3 regions of the Streptomyces sp. DSM 118878 genome follow, and region 2 is predicted to be linked to each of the others. Evidence: riboswitches for the same ligand, from Rfam matches in the RefSeq annotation. Region 2 holds a riboswitch; each other region holds the start of a gene.
What was found. Region 2 has a riboswitch for cobalamin ahead of ACRAKF_RS12095 (ABC transporter substrate-binding protein). Riboswitches for the same ligand answer to the same signal wherever they lie in the genome.

Region 1 (6,373 bases), 2.1 Mb from region 2:
CTGGAGCTCCTGGACCGTCTCCGCGTCCGGCACGGCCTTCGCCCGGCCCTCCGGCGGCACCCAGAAGGCGGCGGCGGCGCCGGTGCGCTCGCAGACCCCGTGGTGGACGTACTGCCTGGTGAAGAGGGTGGCGAAGTACCGTGCGAGGCCCGCCTCGCGCGAGGCGGCGTCGGGGAAGAACCAGCGCATCATCGGGTCGTCGTCGAAGGCCTCGGCGAGGACGCGGCTGATGAGCGGGGCGTCGTCGATCGTGGCCGGCTGCGGGCTGTTCGATATCGGCATACGGGCATTCTGCACCGCCGATGATCTTGGCTTGGCCCGGGGGTCAGGCTTGGCCCGGGGGTCAGGGATGGGCACGCGACGGGGCGCCCCCTCGCGTGAAGGGGGCGCCCCGCCATCATGTGCCGCCGGTCTCAGTGCTTGCCGGTGTCCTTGATTTTCTCCTTGGCCTGACGGGCGTCACCCTTGGTCTGTTCGGCACGGCCCTTGGCGGTGAGGCGTTCATTGCCCACGACGCGTCCGGCGGCCTCCTTGACCTTTCCGCTGATCTGCTCGGTCTTCGCCTGGTTCTTCTCGTTGGCGGCCATGTCGCTCACCTCCGGTGGTTCGGGATTGTGTGCTGCCTCTACGCGTGGCCGCCCATGGACGAGATAAACGTGCCTCACCAAGAGAATTCGGCGGCCGGTATTTCCGCGTGTCACACCGTTCCGGCTGGGAACCCCGCATGCGGGAACAGCGGGAGCGGAATGGAACGGTACGGAACGGAGCGGGGCATGGCCGGCGAGGACGAGGGACAGCGGATGCCGGGCGCTGTCCGGCGCTGGTCCGGCCGGGCGCGGCAGTGGTGGCAGCGGGCCCTGGCGACACCCGGCTACGAGCGTCACACCCTGCTGCTCATCTTCAAGAGCACGCTGGCCGCGACCCTGGCCTGGTTCATCTCCTACGACGTGCTGCACACGACGTCGCCCGCCTTCGCGCCGTTCTCCGCGGTGCTGATCATGCAGGTGACGGTCTATCAGTCGCTGCTCCAGTCCCTGCGCTATCTGGCGGCCGTGGCGGTCGGCGTGGCCATGGTGGCGGCCCTGGGGTCCATGATCGGCTCGGATCTGCTGACGTTCGTGGTCGTGGCGGTCATCGGCCTGACCATCGGGCGCTGGCCCGCGCTCGGCTCCCAGGGCCCCCAGGTCGCCACCGGCGCGTTCTTCGCCTTCTCCGTCTACGCCCTCGCCTCCTCCGACAGCCAGAAGATCACCCAGCTGGGGCAGATCGTCCTCCTCGTCCTGATCGGCTGCGGCATCGGTGTCATCGTCAACCTCACGGTCGCCCCGCCGATGCGGTACAGCAGTGCGGAGTCCGGCCTGCGCACGCTCTCCGCCGCCCTCGGCGACCTGGTGAGCGACATGTATCCCGTACTGCGCGAGAACGAGATCGACGCCGACCACTGCGCCCAGTGGCGCAGCAGGGCGGAGCAGACCGGCGGCATGATCACGCAGGCGCGGGACGGTTTCCGCACGGCGGAGGAGAGCCTCTACTACAACCCCCGGCTGCTGTTGCGCAGGAAGCGGGGCGACCATGTCTCGTTCGAGGGCTACGGGGCGGTCCTCGAAGCCCTGGTGCGTGCCCTGTACCAGGTCTCGTCGCTGACCCGCAGCCTCGACCAGTGGACCGAGCAGGAGGAGGGCAGGCTCGACGACGGCGCGTTCTTCGGCAGCTACGCCGACTTCCTCGAAAGCATCTCGAAGATCACCGACGTGCTCGCCGTACTCGGCGAGACCTCCCTCGCCGAGCAGGCTCGGCACCTGGGCGAACTGTCCGACGACGCCCAGGACTGCGCCCGCGCGGTGACCGAGCAGGCGGCCCGCTCAGGCCTGCCGCTGGCCGACCCGGCCCGCCCGTACGGAGTCCTCGTCGTCGAGGCGAACCGCCTGATGGAGGAGGTCCAGCACACCTGCGACGTGCTGAAGGACACGTGCTGACCTCCGGCCCGCGGTCCCGCGTTCCCGTGGTGGCCCGGCCCCGTGGTGGCTCGGTGGCTCGGGGCCCTCCGGGCGCCGTTCGCACCGTTTGTCCCCCGGGGGGCACGGGCACCCGACCCGGGTCACCGATCCCGGGCGGCACGCGGTGACCGACCATCCATGCCCCGACTCCCGCAGGAGGCCTCCCCATGCAAGAGGGCCAGCACGACGCCCGCACGAGCGGCCACGACACGCCGCAGGTCACGTCCGAGCCGACGCCTCCGTTCCCGGGGGACAAGCACGGCCCGCCGCCCGGCGTCGAGGCCGACATGTCCCCGCGGCCCCGCTACGAGGCACCGCGGTACAAGGCCGCCGACAAACTGCTCGACAAGGTCGCGCTGATCACCGGCGGCGACTCCGGGATCGGCCGGGCCATCTCCTGGCTCTACGCGCGCGAAGGGGCCGACGTCGCCATCGTCCACCTGCCCGAGGAGCAGCAGGACGCCGAAGAGACCAAGCGGCTCGTCGAGAAGGCCGGGCGCACCTGTCTGCTGCTGCCCGGCGACGTGAGCGACGCCGACTTCTGCCGCGACGCCGTGGCACGCACCGTGGCGGAGTTCGGGACGCTGAACATCCTGGTCAACAACGCCGCCTACCTGAACAGCAAGCTGGAGCTCGAACAGCTCAACGCCGAGGACTGGGACCGCACGTTCAAGACGAACGTGTACGCCTACTTCCACCTGGTCATGGCGAGCCTGCCGCACCTGGACGCGGGCGACGCGATCATCGCCACGGCCACGGAGGAAGCCCTGAAGGGCAGCACCACCATGATCGACTACGCGGCTTCGAAGGCGGCCCTGATCACCTTCACCAAGTCGATCGCGCCCCACCTCGCCAAGCGGGGCGTCCGCGCCAACGTCGTCGCCCCCGGACCCGTGTGGACGGTCCTCAACACGGCCGACCCGCACATGCCCGAGGACGGCCTCTCCCAGGTCGGCAGCGAGACCCCGCTGGGCCGTCCCGCCCAGCCGGAGGAGCTCGCGCCCGCCTACGTCTATCTGGCCTCCGACGGGGACTCCAGCTTCACCGTGGGCGAGGTCCTCGCCGTGACGGGCGGTGAGACCGACACCCGCTGACCACGGCGTGAGCATGGCCTGACCACGGCCTGACCACGGCCTGACCACGGTCTGGCCACGCACCTGACAGCGCGGGGCGCCCCTTCACCTCCGAGGGGGCGCCCCGCGCTTTCCGCGCGCCGGAGCACGCCACCGGACACCGCGATGACCTGGGGGTGAGTTGTCATGCCTCCATCTCGCGCACTACTGTCACCACGCCTTGGTGCTCGGGAAATCCGGTGTGATGCCGGTGCGGCCCTCGCCACTGTGATCGGGATGTCCGGCTCCAGCCCTCGCGGCAGCCACTGGGCGCACACGCGCCCGGGAAGGCGGAGTTCGGGCGGTACTACCCGTCAGCCAGGAGACCGGCCAAGGCACGTTGTCCATCCACGAGGTGCTGGAGAGGGTCTGCTGAGCCATGCATATCGCCGAGGGTTTCCTCCCGCCGGCGCACGCGATCGCCTGGGGCGTAGCGTCCGCGCCGTTCGTCGTCCACGGAGTCCGCTCCCTTACACGTGAGGTCAAGGAGCACCCCGAGAGCACGCTGCTCCTGGGTGCGTCCGGAGCCTTCACCTTCGTCCTGTCCGCCCTGAAGATCCCGTCGGTCACCGGGAGTTGCTCCCACCCGACGGGCACCGGCCTCGGCGCGATCCTGTTCCGCCCGCCGATCATGGCGGTGCTCGGCACGATCACGCTGCTGTTCCAGGCACTGCTGCTCGCCCACGGCGGGCTCACCACGCTCGGCGCCAACGTCTTCTCCATGGCGATCGTCGGGCCCTGGGCCGGATACGCCGTCTACCGGCTCCTGAAGCGGTACGACGTGCCGCTCATGGCGGCGGTCTTCTGCGGCGCCTTCGTCGCCGACCTGTCCACGTACTGCGTCACCAGCGTCCAGCTCGCCCTGGCGTTCCCCGACCCCGGCAGCGGGTTCCTCGGGGCGCTCGGCAAGTTCGGCGGCATCTTCGCCGTCACCCAGATCCCGCTGGCGGTCAGCGAGGGACTGCTCACCGTCCTCGTGATGCGGCTCCTCGTGCAGTCGAGCAAGGGAGAGCTCACGCGGCTCGGCGTACTGCTCCAGCGCAAGCGGACGGCCGCGGCCACCGCCACGGACAGCACCAGGACCGAGACGGGGGCCAACGCCTGATGAGCCGGAACGCGAAGATCAACACCCTGCTGCTCGTCATCGTCGCCGCCCTCGCGGTCCTGCCGCTCGTGCTGGGACTCGGCGACCACAAGGAGGAGCCGTTCGCGGGCGCCGACGCCCAGGCCGAGACGGCGATCACCGAGATCGACCCCGACTACGAGCCCTGGTTCTCCCCGCTGTACGAACCGCCGTCCGGCGAGGTCGAGTCGGCGCTCTTCGCCCTTCAGGCAGCGCTCGGCGCCGGCGTCCTCGCGTACTACTTCGGGCTGCGCAGGGGGCGCCGCCAGGGCGCGGAGCGCGAACGGGTGCGGGACGGCCACACCGAGCCGTCCGACGAGGTGCCCGACGAGCCGTCCGATGAGCTGTCCGATGAGGTGTCCGGCGACGCGGCGGACAGCCGCACCGGGGCCGGGCAGGTCTGATCGGCGGTGCTGCCCATCGACGCGGCGGCGCACAGCAGCCGCTGGCGCCGCCGTCACCCCGTGGACAAGGCCGTGCTCGGCCTCGGGCTCACCGCCCTCGCCGTCTCGCTGCCGCCCTGGCCGGGCGCGGCCCTCGTCCTCGTCACCGCGCTCGTGGTGCTGCTCGGCCCCGCGGGCGTACCGCCCCGCAAGCTGTGGCGCGCCTACCGCGTGCCGCTCGGCTTCTGCGTCACCGGAGCCCTGACCCTGCTCGTCCAGATCGGCGGCCCCGACGGGTTCGTCACGTTCGCCGAAGGCGGCCCCGCGCGCGCCGGGGGGCTGCTGCTGCGGACCTCGGCGGCCTCGCTGGGGGTGCTGCTGTTCGCCTTCACCACGCCCCTGTCGGACCTGCTGCCCCGCCTGGTCGGGGCGGGGGTGCCGGCGCCCGTGGTGGACGTCGCCCTCGTGACGTACCGGATGAGCTTCCTGCTCATGGACTCCATGGGGCGCGTCCGCCAGGCGCAGGCGGCGCGGCTCGGCCACACCACCAGAGCCGCCGCCTGGCGGTCGCTCGCGGGGCTCGGCGCCACCGCGTTCGTGCGCGCCTTCGACCGGGCGGGACGGCTCCAGGCAGGGCTCGCCGGGCGCGGCTACGACGGCACGCTGCGGGTGCTCGTGCCCGAGGCGAAGGTCTCCCGGCCCTTCGTGGCCGCCGTCGCGGTCCTTCTCCTGGGCCTGATCGCCCTCACCCTCGTACTGGAAAGGTTCCTTCCATGAGCGAGCCCCTGGTGGCGCTGCGCGCGGCGTCCTACGCGTACGAAGAGGGGCCCGCCGTGCTCAGCGGCCTGGACTTCGACGTCGCCGAGGGACGCGCCCTCGCCCTGCTCGGGCGCAACGGCAGCGGCAAGACCACCCTCATGCGGCTGCTCAGCGGCGGACTCCGGCCCAGCGAGGGCGAGTTGACGCTCGGCGGTGTCCCGGTGAGGTACGACCGCAAGGGGCTGACCCGGCTGCGTACCACCGTGCAGCTCGTCGTGCAGGACCCCGACGACCAGTTGTTCGCCGCCTCCGTCGAGCAGGACGTGTCCTTCGGCCCGCTGAACCTCGGGCTGCCCGACGCCGAGGTGCGGGCGCGGGTCGCCGAGTCGCTGGCCGCCCTCGACATCGCCGCGCTGGCCGACCGGCCCACCCACCTGCTCTCCTACGGCCAGCGCAAGCGCACGGCCATCGCGGGCGCCGTGGCGATGCGCCCGCGCGTACTGATCCTCGACGAGCCGACGGCGGGCCTGGACCCCGACGGCCAGGAGCGCCTCCTCACCACCCTGCGGGGCCTGCGGGACGCGGGGACGACCGTGGTGATGGCCACCCACGACGTGGACCTGGCCCTGCGCTGGGCCGACGACGCGGCGCTGCTCACCCCCTCCGGGGTCCGCACGGGCCCGGCCGCGGCGACGCTGGCCGACCGGGACCTCCTGGCGCGGGCGGGCCTGAAGCTGCCGTGGGGTGTCGCCGTCGCCGAACTGCTGCGCGCGCACGGCCTCCTGACGGAGGCGGACCACGGGCCACGCACGCCGGAGGAGTGCGAGGTGCTCCCGGGGGCGGTGTAGCGCGTGATCCCGCCACCGCGAGCGGCAGGGACCGCCCTCGGCGGGGCGTATGAGCTGGAACACTCCCACGGGCGGGAACTCTGTATCCCGCCGCCCCGACTCCTGTACCGCCCCGACTCCTGTACCGCCCCAACTCCTGTACCGCCCCGAC
Region 2 (6,373 bases):
ACCGCGTCCGCTGACCGCGTCCGCTGAGCAAGCGTGTCGGGCTCGGGGGGTTCCCCCCGAGCCTCACGTTTCCCGCCCGCGGGTGGGCCGTATACGAGACGGGAGGTGTGGCGGGCCGGGGGTGCGGGGCGGCCGTGCGCGAAGCGCGTGCGGGCCCCGCCGTGCAGCGCACACGGACCGCTGTGTGCCCCCAACCAACCGCAACCCCCTGCGAATTGCACGTGAACCCGCGTGTTCCGGACGTTCTCGTGGGTGTGGGCGGGGTTTGTCGCGTGGAGCTGGGTGGGCGGGTGCGCGATGGGCCATGCTGTTCGCCATGACCCACGGGGAAGCCGCCGGCGAACCGCCGCTCCTGACGACCGCCGAGCTGCCGGACGGCGCCCGCGTCCCGGTGCGAGCCCTGCGCACCTCCGAGCCGGACCGCTTCCTGCCCTCCGGCTCCGCACCGGCTCCGGGACCGCCCCCGGCCCCCGCGGTGCTGATCCTGCCCGCCATGGGCACCCCCGCCCGCTACTACCGCCGCTTCGCGCGCCAACTGCACGACGAGGGCCTGACGGTGCTCACCGCCGACCTGCGCGGTCAGGGCGAGGCGACGCCGCTCGTCACCGACCCCGACGCGCTCGGCCACGGCTACCGCGACCTCGTCGAGGAGGACCTGCCCGCCGTCCTCGCCGCGGTCCGCGCCGAGCTGGGCCCCGAGCCGCCCCTGTACCTCCTCGGCCACAGCCTGGGCGGGCAACTCGCTCTGCTGTACGCCGCTTCGGGCCGCGGGCCCCGGGTGGCCGGCGTGGCGCTCGTGGCCTCGGGTTCCGTCTATTTCCGCGCGTACGGACCACTGCGCGGCCCCGGGCTCCTCCTCGGCGAGCTGACGATCGCCGGGGTGTCGACGCTGCTCGGCCGCTGGCCGGGGTCCCGGCTCGGCTTCGGCGGCGACCAGCCCAAGGGCGTCATGCGTGACTGGGCGCGGCAGGGCCGCACCGGTCGGTACGCCCCCAAGGGCTCCACGCTCGACTACGAAGCGGCCCTCGCCGCCCTCGAACTGCCGGTACTCGCCGTCTCCGTGGAGCACGACACCCTCGCCCCCGCCACCGCCCTCGACCACCTGCTCGGCAAAGTCCCCGGGGTACGGCTCACCCGGCGCCACTACACCGCGCGGGAGGCGGGCGCCCGCCTCGACCACTTCGCCTGGACCAGGGCGGGCGGCGAGCTCGCCAAGCAGGTCGCGGCGTGGGCGACGACCGAGGACCACCCCTGAGCCCCCCGGCCGCGGGCCCCAGCGGATCTGCTCCGGGGTGACGGTCAGCCACCGCGTGTCTTGCGGGCGAGGACCTCGTCGACGTACCCCTTGTGCCCGGCGGTGTCCTTGAAGGGGATGACTTCGAGGGACGGGTCCATGGTCTCGCAGGTCAGCACGCCCTTCATCTCCAGGAAGGGCAGCAGTGACTCCTCGAGGTCGTTGCGGTACGTGGTCGCCTGCGGCGGTTCTGGCAGAGGTACCCGCGGCCTCCGCCTCGGAGACCGCCCAGAGCGCGCTGCCGCCGGCGCCAGCTCCGGCGAACGCCCCCGCCAAGGGGCGCGGCGAACGGCGCGAGACCCCCCACGACCCGCAGCGACCATGGACCGGCCGGCCCGGGAAAGGGGCGCGGGGAACGGCGCGAGACCCCCCACGACCCGCGGGGGCCATGGACCGGCCAGCCCGGGAAAGGGGCGCGGGGAACTGCGCGAGTACCCCCCCACGACCCGCAGCGACCATGGACCGGCCAGCCCGGGAAAGGGGCGCGGGGAACGGCGCGAACAACCCCCACCACCCGCAGGGAACGAACCGGCCAGGCCCCGCCAGGCCAAGGCCCCGCCACGCCAAGGCCCCGCCAAGCCAAGGCCGCCGCCAGGCCCCGCAGGGGAGAGCCCCGCATACTGAACCCATGGCCTCCAGGGAGTTCATACGCACCGTGCCCCCGCTGGCCGGCATGGTCATCTCGGCGACCGGCTACCGCACCACAGGCCAGCGGCCGGCCCTGCACCGAGGCCTCCCCTCCCCGTACCTGACGGTGATCTTCTCCCTCGACGGCCCCATCGCCACCGGCCACACACCCGCCCAGGCCACCGGCGCGGACGCCATCCGCACCGACATCATCGTGGGCGGCCTCCACCAGCGCCCCGCCCATGTCGTCCAGCCCGAGCACGAGGCCGGCATCCAGCTCGCCGTCCACCCCCTCGCGGCCCGCGCGCTCCTCGGCCTGCCCGCGGCCGCGCTGACCGGTGAGCTCGTCGTCCACGGCACGGACGTGTTCGGCGAGCGCGCCGCCGAGCTCCGTGAGCGACTCTGCGAGCTCGACGACTGGGAGGACCGCTTCGCCGCCCTCTCCGCCTACCTGCGCCGCCGCGCCGCCGACGACCGGGCGGCCGGTTCCGTACGCCCGGAGGTAGCCGAGGCCTGGGCCTGGCTGGCAAGGCACCGCGGCGCGGGCACCCTCGGCGGCCTGTCCCGGCACGTGGCGCTCAGCGAACGCCGCCTGACCTCGCTCTTCCGCGCCGAGACGGGCCTCGCCCCGAAGCAGGTGGCGCGCCTGATGCGATTCCAGCACGCCAAGACCGCCGTGGTCCGCGCCGCCGGGACGGGCACCCCGCAGGACCTGGCCCGGATCGCGGCCGACTGCGGCTACTACGACCACTCCCACCTCGTACGGGACTTCCGGCAGTACACGGGAGCCAGCCCCACCGGCTGGCTGGCCGAAGAGTGCCGGAATATCCAAGCCGGGGCACACAGCCCGGACGGAGAGTAAAAGGCATGGACACCACACAGAACCCCACCCAGAACCCCCCACCCGCCCCCACCATCTGGCCCACCTTCCAGGCCGAGGACGCCCACGCGCTGATCGACTTCCTCGTCGGCACCGTCGGCTTCCTGCGCACCGCCGTGTACGAGGACGGCGACCGCGTCGCCCACGCCCAGCTCGACTGGCCGGAGGGCGGCGGGATCATGCTCGGCTCGTACGACCCGGCCGCGGCCGACGGCACGTGCGGCAAGCCCGGTACCTCCGGCGCCTACGTCGTCACCGACCAGGTGGACGCCCTGTACGCCCGCCTGACCGAGGCCGGCGTGAAGATCACCGCGGAGATCGGGGACAAACCGTACGGCAGTCGTGAGTTCGGCATCGCCGATCCCGAGGGCAACCGCTGGTTCTTCGGCACCTACCGCGGGGAGCCGAGGCCCGGCCAGACCCTCTGAGCCCGCGTGATAACTTGCGCAAGCCAGTCAAACCCACACTTGGGCCAGGGAATCCGGTGCGAATCCGGAACTGACGCGCAGCGGTGAGGGGGACGGGCGGAGCACACGGCCACTGGGCGTCCACGGACGCCCGGGAAGGCGTTCCGCCCGGTCGATCCCGAGTCCGAAGACCTGCTGGCGCCTCTGCCCGCACACCGGGCGGCAGAGGCCGTGACGCAGGCCAGGCTCCGCGTATGAGCCGTGAGACTCAAGGGATCACGTGTCCTCGAAAGCCCGAATACTTCAGTCGACCCTGTTGACCCTGTGCTGCGCGGGAGTGCTCGCGACGCTGACCGCCTGCGGCGGCGGTTCCGCCGGCGAGGGCGGGACGGCAGGGGCCGCGCGGGACGGCTACCCCGTGACGGTCGCCTCCTGCGGCGAGAAGACCGAGGTCAAGGCCCCGCCCCAGCGAGCCGTCTCGCTCGACCAGGGCTCCACGGAGATCCTGCTCTCCCTCGGCCTCGCCGACCGCATGGCGGGCACCGGCACCTGGACCGACCCGGTCCTGAAGAACCTGGAGAAGGACAACGCGGGGGTGGAGCGGCTCGCCGACCGCTACCCCGCCTTGGAGAAGGTCCTCTCCAAGGAACCCGACTTCGTCAGCGCCTCCTTCCTCTACACCGTCGGCAAGGGCGGCGTCGCCGACCGCGCCAAGTTCACCGACCTCGGCGTCCCCGTCTACGTCTCGCCCAGCGACTGCGCGGGCAAGGACAACGACGGCGGCGGCGACGGCAAGCGCGTGAAGACCCTCACCATGGACACCGTCTACGGCGAGGTACGGGACCTGGCGAAGGTCTTCGGCGTCGAGAAGCGCGGCGAGAAACTGGTGGCGGAGCTGAAGGGCCGCGTGGCCAGGGCCACCGAGGACATCGACGCCTCCGACACCTCCCTCCTCTACTGGTTCGCCAACTCCGACGCCCCGTACATGGCGGGCTGCTGCGGCGCACCCGGGATCATCACGCGCGAGCTCGGCGCCGAGAACGTCTTCGACGACACCCACGAGGAATGGCCCCAGATCAACTGGGAGACCGTCGCCGACCGCGACCCCGACGTCCTCGTCATCGGCGACCTGACCCGCAAGTCGCAGTCGGCGGAGTCCGCCGCGGCGAAGATCAGGTTCCTTGAGTCCAACCCGGCGACCAAGAACCTGACCGCCGTCAAGAAGAAGCGGTACGTGCTGCTGAGCGGCCAGGCGATGAACCCCACGATCCGTACCGTCGACGGCGTCGAACAAGTGGCCGCCGGGCTGCGGAAGTTCGGGCTCGTCAAGTGACGTCCGCCGCCCCCGTGACGCAGGACCTGCCGCGCCGGGGCCTGCTGCGCCGGAATCCGCTGTGCCGCAGCCTGCTGTGGCCGGCCGGAGTCGCCGTACTCGTGCTCTCCGTGGCGGTGGCCGTCACCATCGGCCCCGCCGACATCTCCGTGGCCGACGTGTGGTCGGCGGTGGCCGCGCACCTCGGCTGGGGAGAGACGCGGCTCACCCCGATCAGGGACGGCATCGTCTGGAACCTGCGGATGCCGCGCACCCTGCTCGCCGCGGTCTGCGGCGCGGGCCTCGCGGTCTGCGGAGCGGTCATGCAGTCCCTGCTCCGCAACCCGCTCGCCGACCCGTTCGTCCTCGGGGTGTCCTCGGGCGCGTCCACGGGCGCGGTCGCGGTGGTGGTCCTCGGCGTCGGCGGGGGAGCGCTGTCGATTTCGACGGGCGCCTTCGCCGGGGCGCTGTGCTCGTTCGCCCTGGTGCTGCTCCTGAGCCACACCCTCGGCGGTTCCACGGACCGGGTCGTACTGTCCGGCGTGGCCGCCATGCAGCTCTTCTCCGCGCTGACGTCGTTCCTCATCCTCACCGCGGGCGACGCCGAGACCACCCGTGGCGTGCTGTTCTGGCTCCTCGGCTCGCTCAGCGGGGCCGGCTGGACGGACGTGTGGATGTGCGCGGCGGTGCTGGCCCTCGGTCTGCTGATCTGCCTGGGCCACGCCCGTACGCTCGACGCCTTCGCGTTCGGCCAGGAGGCGGCGGCGACCCTGGGCGTACGGGTGGCCCGCACCCGCCTCGTCCTCCTCTGCGTGACGGCGCTGCTGACCGCGGCCCTCGTCAGCTCGGCGGGCGCCATCGGCTTCGTCGGCCTGGTCCTGCCGCACGCCGCCCGCGCGCTCGTCGGCTCGGGCCACGCCCGGCTGCTCCCCGTCACGGCGCTCGCCGGGGCGGTCTTCCTGGTCTGGGTGGACACTCTGGCCCGTACGGCCCTCGATCCCCAGGAGGTACCGGTGGGCGTGGTGACGTCACTCATCGGAGTACCGGCGTTCGTGGCGGTGCTCTACCGGACGCGGAGGGTGTCGTGACGTCCGCTGTGACCGGGGAGGGCCTGCGTGCCGAACGCGTGGCCCGCGAGGCGGGCGGCCGCCTGGTCGTCGACGGCGTCAGCCTGGCCCCGCCGCCCGGCGCCACGGTCGGCCTCCTCGGCCCGAACGGCTCGGGCAAGTCGACGCTGCTGCGCGTCCTCGCCGGAGTCCTTGCCCCGGCCTCCGGGATCGTCACTCTGGACGGCCGGCCCCTGCCGGACACCCCGCGCCGCACGGTGGCGCAACGCATAGCGGTGGTGGAGCAACACGCCACGACCCAGGTCGAGTTGACCGTACGGGATGTGGTCCGCCTGGGCCGCATCCCGCACCGCCGCGCATGGTCGGCCCCGTCACCCGAGGACGAACGGGCGGTGACGGAGGCCCTGACCCGCACCGGCCTCGCGGACCGGGCGACCCAGTCCTGGCACACGCTCTCCGGCGGCGAACGCCAGCGCGTCCAGATTGCACGGGCCCTGGCCCAGGAACCCCGCGAACTCCTCCTGGATGAGCCGACGAACCACCTGGACATCCAGCACCAACTGGACCTGCTCACGCTGGTCGCCGAACTCCCCGTCACCAGCGTGATCGCCCTGCACGACCTCAACCTGGCGGCGATGTTCTGCGACCACCTGCTGATCCTGAAGGACGGCAGGGCGTACGCGACGGGCACTCCGGCCGAGGTGATCACGGAGAAGCTGATCGCGGACGTGTACGGGGTACGGGCGGTGGTGACGTCGGGGGAGACCGGCGGTGCCCCATCGGTCC
Region 3 (6,373 bases), 3.0 Mb from region 2:
CACCGAAGATGATCCAGAAGGAGACGCAGGTCAGGATGGTCGGCTACGGCTCCATGCTGATGGAGTCGGCCGTCGCGATCATGGCGCTCGTCGCCGCGTCCATCATCGACCCCGGGCTCTTCTTCGCGATGAACGCGCCCGCGGGCGTCGTCGGCGACACCGTCCAGGAGGCGTCGAAGGCCGTCGCGGGCTTCGGGTACTCCATCTCCCCCGCCGAGCTCGCGCGCGCCGCCGAGCAGGTGGAGGAGTCGTCGCTGCTCTCGCGCACCGGCGGCGCGCCCACGCTCGCCGTCGGCGTCTCCGAGATCTTCTCGAAGGTCACCGGCGGCTCGATGCGGGCCTTCTGGTACCACTTCGCGATCATGTTCGAGGCGCTGTTCATCCTGACCGCGCTCGACGCGGGCACGCGCGTGGGGCGCTTCATGCTCCAGGACATGCTCGGCAACGTGTACAAGCCGTTCAGGAACGTGAGCTGGAAGCCCGGCCTGATCCTGACCAGCGCAGCCGTCACCGGTCTGTGGGGCTACTTCCTCTGGGTCGGCGTGCACGAGCCGCTCGGCGGGATCAACCAGCTCTTCCCGATCTTCGGCATCGCCAACCAGCTCCTCGCCGCCGTCGCCCTGGCCGTCTGCACGACGCTGCTCGTGAAGTCGGGGCGCCTGAAGTGGGCCTGGATCACCGCGGTGCCGCTCGCCTGGGACGCCACCGTGACGCTCACCGCGAGCTGGCAGAAGGTGTTCTCCGACGACCCCCGCGTGGGCTTCTTCCAGCAGCGCTCCGACTACCAGGACGCCATCGAGGCGGGCAAGGTCCTGCCGCCCGCCAAGTCCATGGACGACATGCACACGGTGGTCACCAACTCCACGGTGGACGGGGTGATCTCGGCGGTCCTCGCCCTGCTCATCGTCGTCGTGATCGTGGACGCGGCGCGGGTCTGCGTCCGGCACATCCGCGACCCGTGGGCCTCGCGGCTGAGCGAGGCCCCGTACGTGGAGTCGAAGCTGACGGCCCCCGCCGGACTCTTCCCCACCCGCGAGGAGAAACAGGAGGCCTCGCGGCAGGAGCCGGCGGCCCACCCATGACCGCACTGCTGCTGCGCGGACTGCGCTGGATGCGCTGGTACGTCCGCGAACTCACCGACGAGACGGCGTACGAGCGGTACGTGGCGCACGTACGCAAGGAGCATCCGGCCGCGGCCGTGCCCGACCGCCGGGCCTTCGAGCGGATGCGGACACAGACACAGGAGTCGGACCCCCGGCAGGGCTTCCGCTGCTGCTGAGCCCCGCACGCCGCAAGGGCGAGTCCCGTCCGTTATTCGGACAGGGGTTCCATAGCGCGAGACTCTCGCTTAGATTTCCCGCACGTTAAGCATGGGATAAGTGAGTGAACGGGAGCCGCGATATGTCAGATGCGCCTGAAGTGAACAGACCGGTGGTCACGCCGGTCCGCGTGGTCATCGCGGTCTGCCTTGTCGCGCCGTTCGTGGCGATGCTCTGGGTCAGCTCGTACGCCAAGATCGACCCGACCTTCATCGGCATCCCGTTCTTCTACTGGTACCAGATGCTGTGGGTGGTCATCTCCACGGCGCTCACGATGATCGCCTACAAACTGTGGCAGCGTGACCAGCGCGCCCGCAAGACCGAGCAGGTCCAGGGGGGTGCGGGCCGATGAACGTCCTCGCAGCAGGCGCCGGCGGTGTCAACGGCATCGCGCTCGCCGTCTTCATCTTCTTCTTCATCGCCGTCACGGTGATGGGCTTCCTCGCCGCGCGCTGGCGCAGGGCCGAGACCGAGAGCCTGGACGAATGGGGCCTCGGCGGCCGCTCGTTCGGCACCTGGGTCACCTGGTTCCTGCTCGGCGGCGACCTCTACACCGCGTACACCTTCGTCGCCGTGCCCGCGGCGATCTACGCGGCGGGCGCGGCCGGCTTCTTCGCGGTGCCGTACACGATCCTCGTCTACCCGCTGATCTTCACCTTCCTGCCGCGGCTCTGGTCGGTCTCGCACAAGCACGGCTATGTGACGACCTCGGACTTCGTGCGCGGACGCTTCGGCTCCAAGGGGCTCTCCCTGGCGGTCGCGGTCACCGGCATCCTCGCCACGATGCCGTACATCGCGCTCCAACTCGTGGGCATCCAGGCCGTGCTGGACGTCATGGGCGTCGGCGGCGGCCCCGACACCAACTGGTTCATCAAGGACCTGCCGCTCCTCATCGCCTTCGCGGTGCTCGCGGCGTACACGTACTCCTCGGGTCTGCGCGCCCCCGCCCTGATCGCGTTCGTGAAGGACGGCCTGATCTACCTCGTCATCGCCGTGGCGATCATCTACATCCCGATCAAGCTGGGCGGGTTCGACGAGATCTTCCGGGCGGCCGACGCCAAGTTCTCCGCCGCCAACGACGCCGCGGGCAAACCCGTCGCGGGCCTGGCGCCGGCGCAGACCGGGCAGTGGACGTACGCGACACTGGCCCTCGGCTCCGCGCTCGCGCTCTTCATGTACCCGCACTCGATCACGGCGACGCTCTCCTCCAAGAGCCGCGACGTGATCCGCCGCAACACCACGATCCTGCCGCTGTACTCGCTGATGCTCGGCCTGCTCGCGCTGCTCGGCTTCATGGCGATCGCGGCCGGGGTCAAGGTGGAGAACGGGCAGCTCGCGATCCCGCAGCTCTTCGAGAACATGTTCCCCGACTGGTTCACGGGCGTCGCCTTCGCCGCGATCGGCATCGGCGCGCTCGTCCCCGCCGCCATCATGTCGATCGCCGCCGCGAACCTTTTCACCCGCAACATCTACAAGGACTTCATCAGGCCGGACGCGACGCCCGCGCAGGAGACCAAGGTCTCCAAGCTGGTCTCGCTCCTGGTGAAGGTCGGCGCGCTGGCCTTCGTCCTCACCATGGACAAGACCGTCGCGATCAACTTCCAGCTCCTCGGCGGCATCTGGATCCTCCAGACCATGCCCGCGCTGGTCGGCGGCCTGTTCACGCGCTGGTTCCACCGCTGGGCGCTGCTGGCCGGATGGGCGGTCGGCATGCTCTACGGCACCCTGGCCGCGTACGGCGTCGCCTCTCCCTCGCAGAAGCACTTCGGCGGCTCCTCCGACGAGATCCCCGGCATCGGCGAGATCGGCTACATCGGCCTCACCGCGTTCGTCCTGAACGTCGTCGTGACGGTGGTCCTCACCTTCGTCCTGAGGGCCATGAAGGCCCCCGACGGCATCGACGAGACCTCGCCCGAGGACTACACCGCGGACGCGGGAGACCCCGGCGTCGCCACGGAACTGCCCCCGGCCACCGCGGGCGCCGCCCACTGACCGCACCCCTCGCACGGGCCCCCGGGGGCCCTCTCCGGAGATGACGCAGGGCCGCCGGGCAACCGGCGGCCCTGCGTCATCTCCGCGTACCGACACAAGATGTGGGCCCGCTTCGGCGAGCCAGCACAAGATGTATGCTCATGCTCGCTGTCGCCGCAGGGGAATCCGGTGCAAGTCCGGAACTGTCCCGCAACGGTGTACGTGTACGCATTTGGCGTACGCGGAGTCCGAAGACCTGTCGGCAGCGCACCCGTGCCGTCCGGCCCGGGTGCCGACCGTCCGGGCCTCGCGGAGTGGGCCGGTGGACGTGGTGCACCGCCCTGCGCGCGTGCTGCCCGTGCGCCTTCCCCTCCCCTGGCCCAGAGCCGAGCGAGGGAGTGCCCCACGTGACCATCGCGCCTGCCGAACCAGCGTCAGCGACGAAGCCGCCGACCGCCGAGGGCGGCGAAGGAACCGACGGCCCGGGAACCGCGCTGCTGCGCACCCTGACCGACCTCACCGCCGACCTGCCCGACGCCGACCCCGGCCGGGTCGCCGCCGCCGCGCTGCGGGGCCGCTCGGCCCGTGCCGACGAGGCGGAGCTGCGGGAGCTCGCCACCGAGGCCGCCGCGGGGCTCATCTCCGAGGACCCGGAGTACTCGAAGCTCGCGGCCAGGCTGCTCTCGATCGGCATCCGCGAGGAAGCGGCGACGCAGGGCGTGCGCTCCTTCACCGACTCCATCGCGGTGGGCCACCGCGAGGGTCTGATCGCCGACCGCACGGCGTCGTTCGTGACGGAGCACGCGGCCCGGCTCGACGCGCTGGTGGACGCGGCTCTCGCGGACGGCGCCGACTTCCGCTTCGGCTACTTCGGCCTGCGCACCCTGCACGGCCGCTATCTGCTGCGCCACCCCCTCACCCGCCAGGTCATCGAGACCCCGCAGCACTTCATGCTGCGCGTCGCGAGCGGCCTCGCGGAGGACGAGGGTGCCCGCGCGGTGGACGAGGTCGCCGCGCTGTACGGCCTGATGAGCCGCCTGGACTACCTGCCCTCGTCGCCGACGCTCTTCAACTCCGGCACCCGCCACCCGCAGATGTCCTCCTGCTACCTCCTCGACTCCCCGCTGGACGAGCTGGACTCGATCTACGACCGCTACCACCAGGTCGCGCGCCTCTCCAAGCACGCGGGCGGCATCGGACTCTCGTACTCCCGCATCCGTTCCCGCGGTTCGCTGATCCGCGGCACGAACGGCCACTCCAACGGCATCGTGCCGTTCCTGAAGACCCTCGACGCCTCGGTCGCCGCCGTGAACCAGGGCGGCCGGCGCAAGGGCGCCGCCGCGGTCTACCTGGAGACCTGGCACTCCGACATCGAGGAGTTCCTCGAACTGCGGGACAACACCGGTGAGGACGCGCGCCGCACGCACAACCTCAACCTCGCGCACTGGATCCCGGACGAGTTCATGCGCCGGGTCGCCGCCGACCAGGACTGGTCGCTGTTCTCCCCCGCCGACGTGCCCGACCTCGTGGATCTGTGGGGCGAGGAGTTCGACGCCGCCTACCGCGGGGCGGAGGCCGCCGGGCTCGCGAAGAAGACCCTCCCGGCCCGGGAGCTGTACGGCCGCATGATGCGCACCCTCGCGCAGACCGGCAACGGCTGGATGACGTTCAAGGACGCCGCCAACCGCACCGCCAACCAGACGGCGGAGCCCGGCCACACCGTGCACTCCTCCAACCTCTGCACGGAGATCCTGGAGGTCACGGACGACGGCGAGACGGCGGTCTGCAACCTCGGCTCGGTCAACCTCGGCGCGTTCGTGGACACGGCCGCCGGTGACATCGACTGGCAGCGGCTCGACGAGACCGTCCGTACCGCCGTCACCTTCCTCGACCGCGTCGTCGACATCAACTTCTACCCGACCGACCAGGCCCGGCGCTCCAACGCCAAGTGGCGCCCGGTGGGCCTGGGCACGATGGGCCTCCAGGACGTCTTCTTCCAGCTCAAGCTGGGCTTCGACTCCCCCGAGGCGCGCGCCCTGTCCACCCGCATCGCCGAGCGGATCATGCTCGCCGCGTACGAGGCCTCCGCCGACCTCGCCGAGCGGAGCGGCCCCCTCCCCGCCTGGGAGAAGACCCGCACCGCGCGCGGCGTCCTGCACCCGGATCACTACGACGTCGACCTGACGTGGCCGGAGCGCTGGGCCGCGCTGCGGGAACGTATCGCCGTGACCGGCATGCGCAACTCGCTGCTGCTCGCCATCGCGCCGACCGCCACCATCGCGTCCATCGCGGGCGTCTACGAGTGCATCGAGCCGCAGGTCTCCAACCTCTTCAAGCGCGAGACGCTCAGCGGTGAGTTCCTCCAGGTCAACGCCTATCTGGTGAAGGAGCTGAAGCGGCTCGGCGTCTGGGACGCGCAGACCCGCGAGGCACTGCGCGAGGCCAGCGGCTCCGTGCAGGGCTTCGGCTGGATCCCCGAGGACGTGCGCGCGCTGTACCGCACGGCGTGGGAGCTCCCGCAGCGCGGCCTCATCGACATGGCCGCCGCGCGCACGCCGTTCCTCGACCAGGCGCAGTCCCTGAACCTGTTCCTGGAGACGCCGACCATCGGCAAGCTCTCCTCCATGTACGCCTACGCCTGGCAGCGGGGCCTGAAGACCACGTACTACCTGCGCTCGCGCCCCGCCACGCGCATCGCCCGCGCGGCCGGCTCCGGTGCGACCGCCGCCACCGCCCCCGCCCCCGCGCAGGTCACGGCAGCCGAAGACGCCGTCGCCTGCTCCCTGGAAAACCCCGAGTCCTGCGAGGCCTGCCAGTAATGAGCACCACGACCAACAGCACGAAGAACCTCCTCGACCCGGGCTTCGAGCTGACCCTGCGCCCCATGCGCTATCCGGACTTCTACGAGCGCTACCGGGACGCGATCAAGAACACCTGGACCGTGGAGGAGGTCGACCTCCACTCCGACGTCACCGACCTCGCGAAGCTCTCGCCCGGCGAGCAGCACATGATCGGCCGTCTCGTCGCGTTCTTCGCGACCGGTGACTCGATCGTCTCGAACAACCTGGTGCTCACGCTCTACA

Region 1: it holds a riboswitch for cobalamin, as region 2 does, so the genes downstream of both, ACRAKF_RS02940 (energy-coupling factor ABC transporter permease) here and ACRAKF_RS12095 (ABC transporter substrate-binding protein) in region 2, are expected to answer to the same signal.
Region 3: it holds a riboswitch for cobalamin, as region 2 does, so the genes downstream of both, ACRAKF_RS25750 (ribonucleoside-diphosphate reductase subunit alpha) here and ACRAKF_RS12095 (ABC transporter substrate-binding protein) in region 2, are expected to answer to the same signal.

What each region holds. Positions count from the first base shown of each region.
Region 1 covers NZ_CP193622.1:687,754-694,126, reverse strand. Annotated here, with positions in the region: gene ACRAKF_RS02960 (GNAT family N-acetyltransferase) at 1-282, opposite strand, end outside; gene ACRAKF_RS02955 (CsbD family protein) at 414-587, opposite strand; gene ACRAKF_RS02950 (FUSC family protein) at 774-1,976, shown strand; gene ACRAKF_RS02945 (SDR family oxidoreductase) at 2,165-3,091, shown strand; cobalamin riboswitch at 3,275-3,458, shown strand; gene ACRAKF_RS02940 (energy-coupling factor ABC transporter permease) at 3,489-4,214, shown strand; gene ACRAKF_RS02935 (energy-coupling factor ABC transporter substrate-binding protein) at 4,214-4,636, shown strand; gene cbiQ (cobalt ECF transporter T component CbiQ) at 4,643-5,392, shown strand; gene ACRAKF_RS02925 (ATP-binding cassette domain-containing protein) at 5,389-6,222, shown strand.
Region 2 covers NZ_CP193622.1:2,764,184-2,770,556, reverse strand. Annotated here, with positions in the region: gene ACRAKF_RS12110 (alpha/beta hydrolase family protein) at 317-1,255, shown strand; gene ACRAKF_RS12105 (helix-turn-helix domain-containing protein) at 1,923-2,783, shown strand; gene ACRAKF_RS12100 (VOC family protein) at 2,789-3,229, shown strand; cobalamin riboswitch at 3,237-3,422, shown strand; gene ACRAKF_RS12095 (ABC transporter substrate-binding protein) at 3,489-4,541, shown strand; gene ACRAKF_RS12090 (FecCD family ABC transporter permease) at 4,583-5,608, shown strand; gene ACRAKF_RS12085 (ABC transporter ATP-binding protein) at 5,605-6,373, shown strand, end outside.
Region 3 covers NZ_CP193622.1:5,761,075-5,767,447, reverse strand. Annotated here, with positions in the region: gene ACRAKF_RS25770 (carbon starvation CstA family protein) at 1-1,082, shown strand, start outside; gene ACRAKF_RS25765 (CstA-like transporter-associated (seleno)protein) at 1,079-1,279, shown strand; gene ACRAKF_RS25760 (DUF3311 domain-containing protein) at 1,402-1,671, shown strand; gene mctP (monocarboxylate uptake permease MctP) at 1,668-3,311, shown strand; cobalamin riboswitch at 3,446-3,568, shown strand; gene ACRAKF_RS25750 (ribonucleoside-diphosphate reductase subunit alpha) at 3,698-6,109, shown strand; gene ACRAKF_RS25745 (ribonucleotide-diphosphate reductase subunit beta) at 6,109-6,373, shown strand, end outside.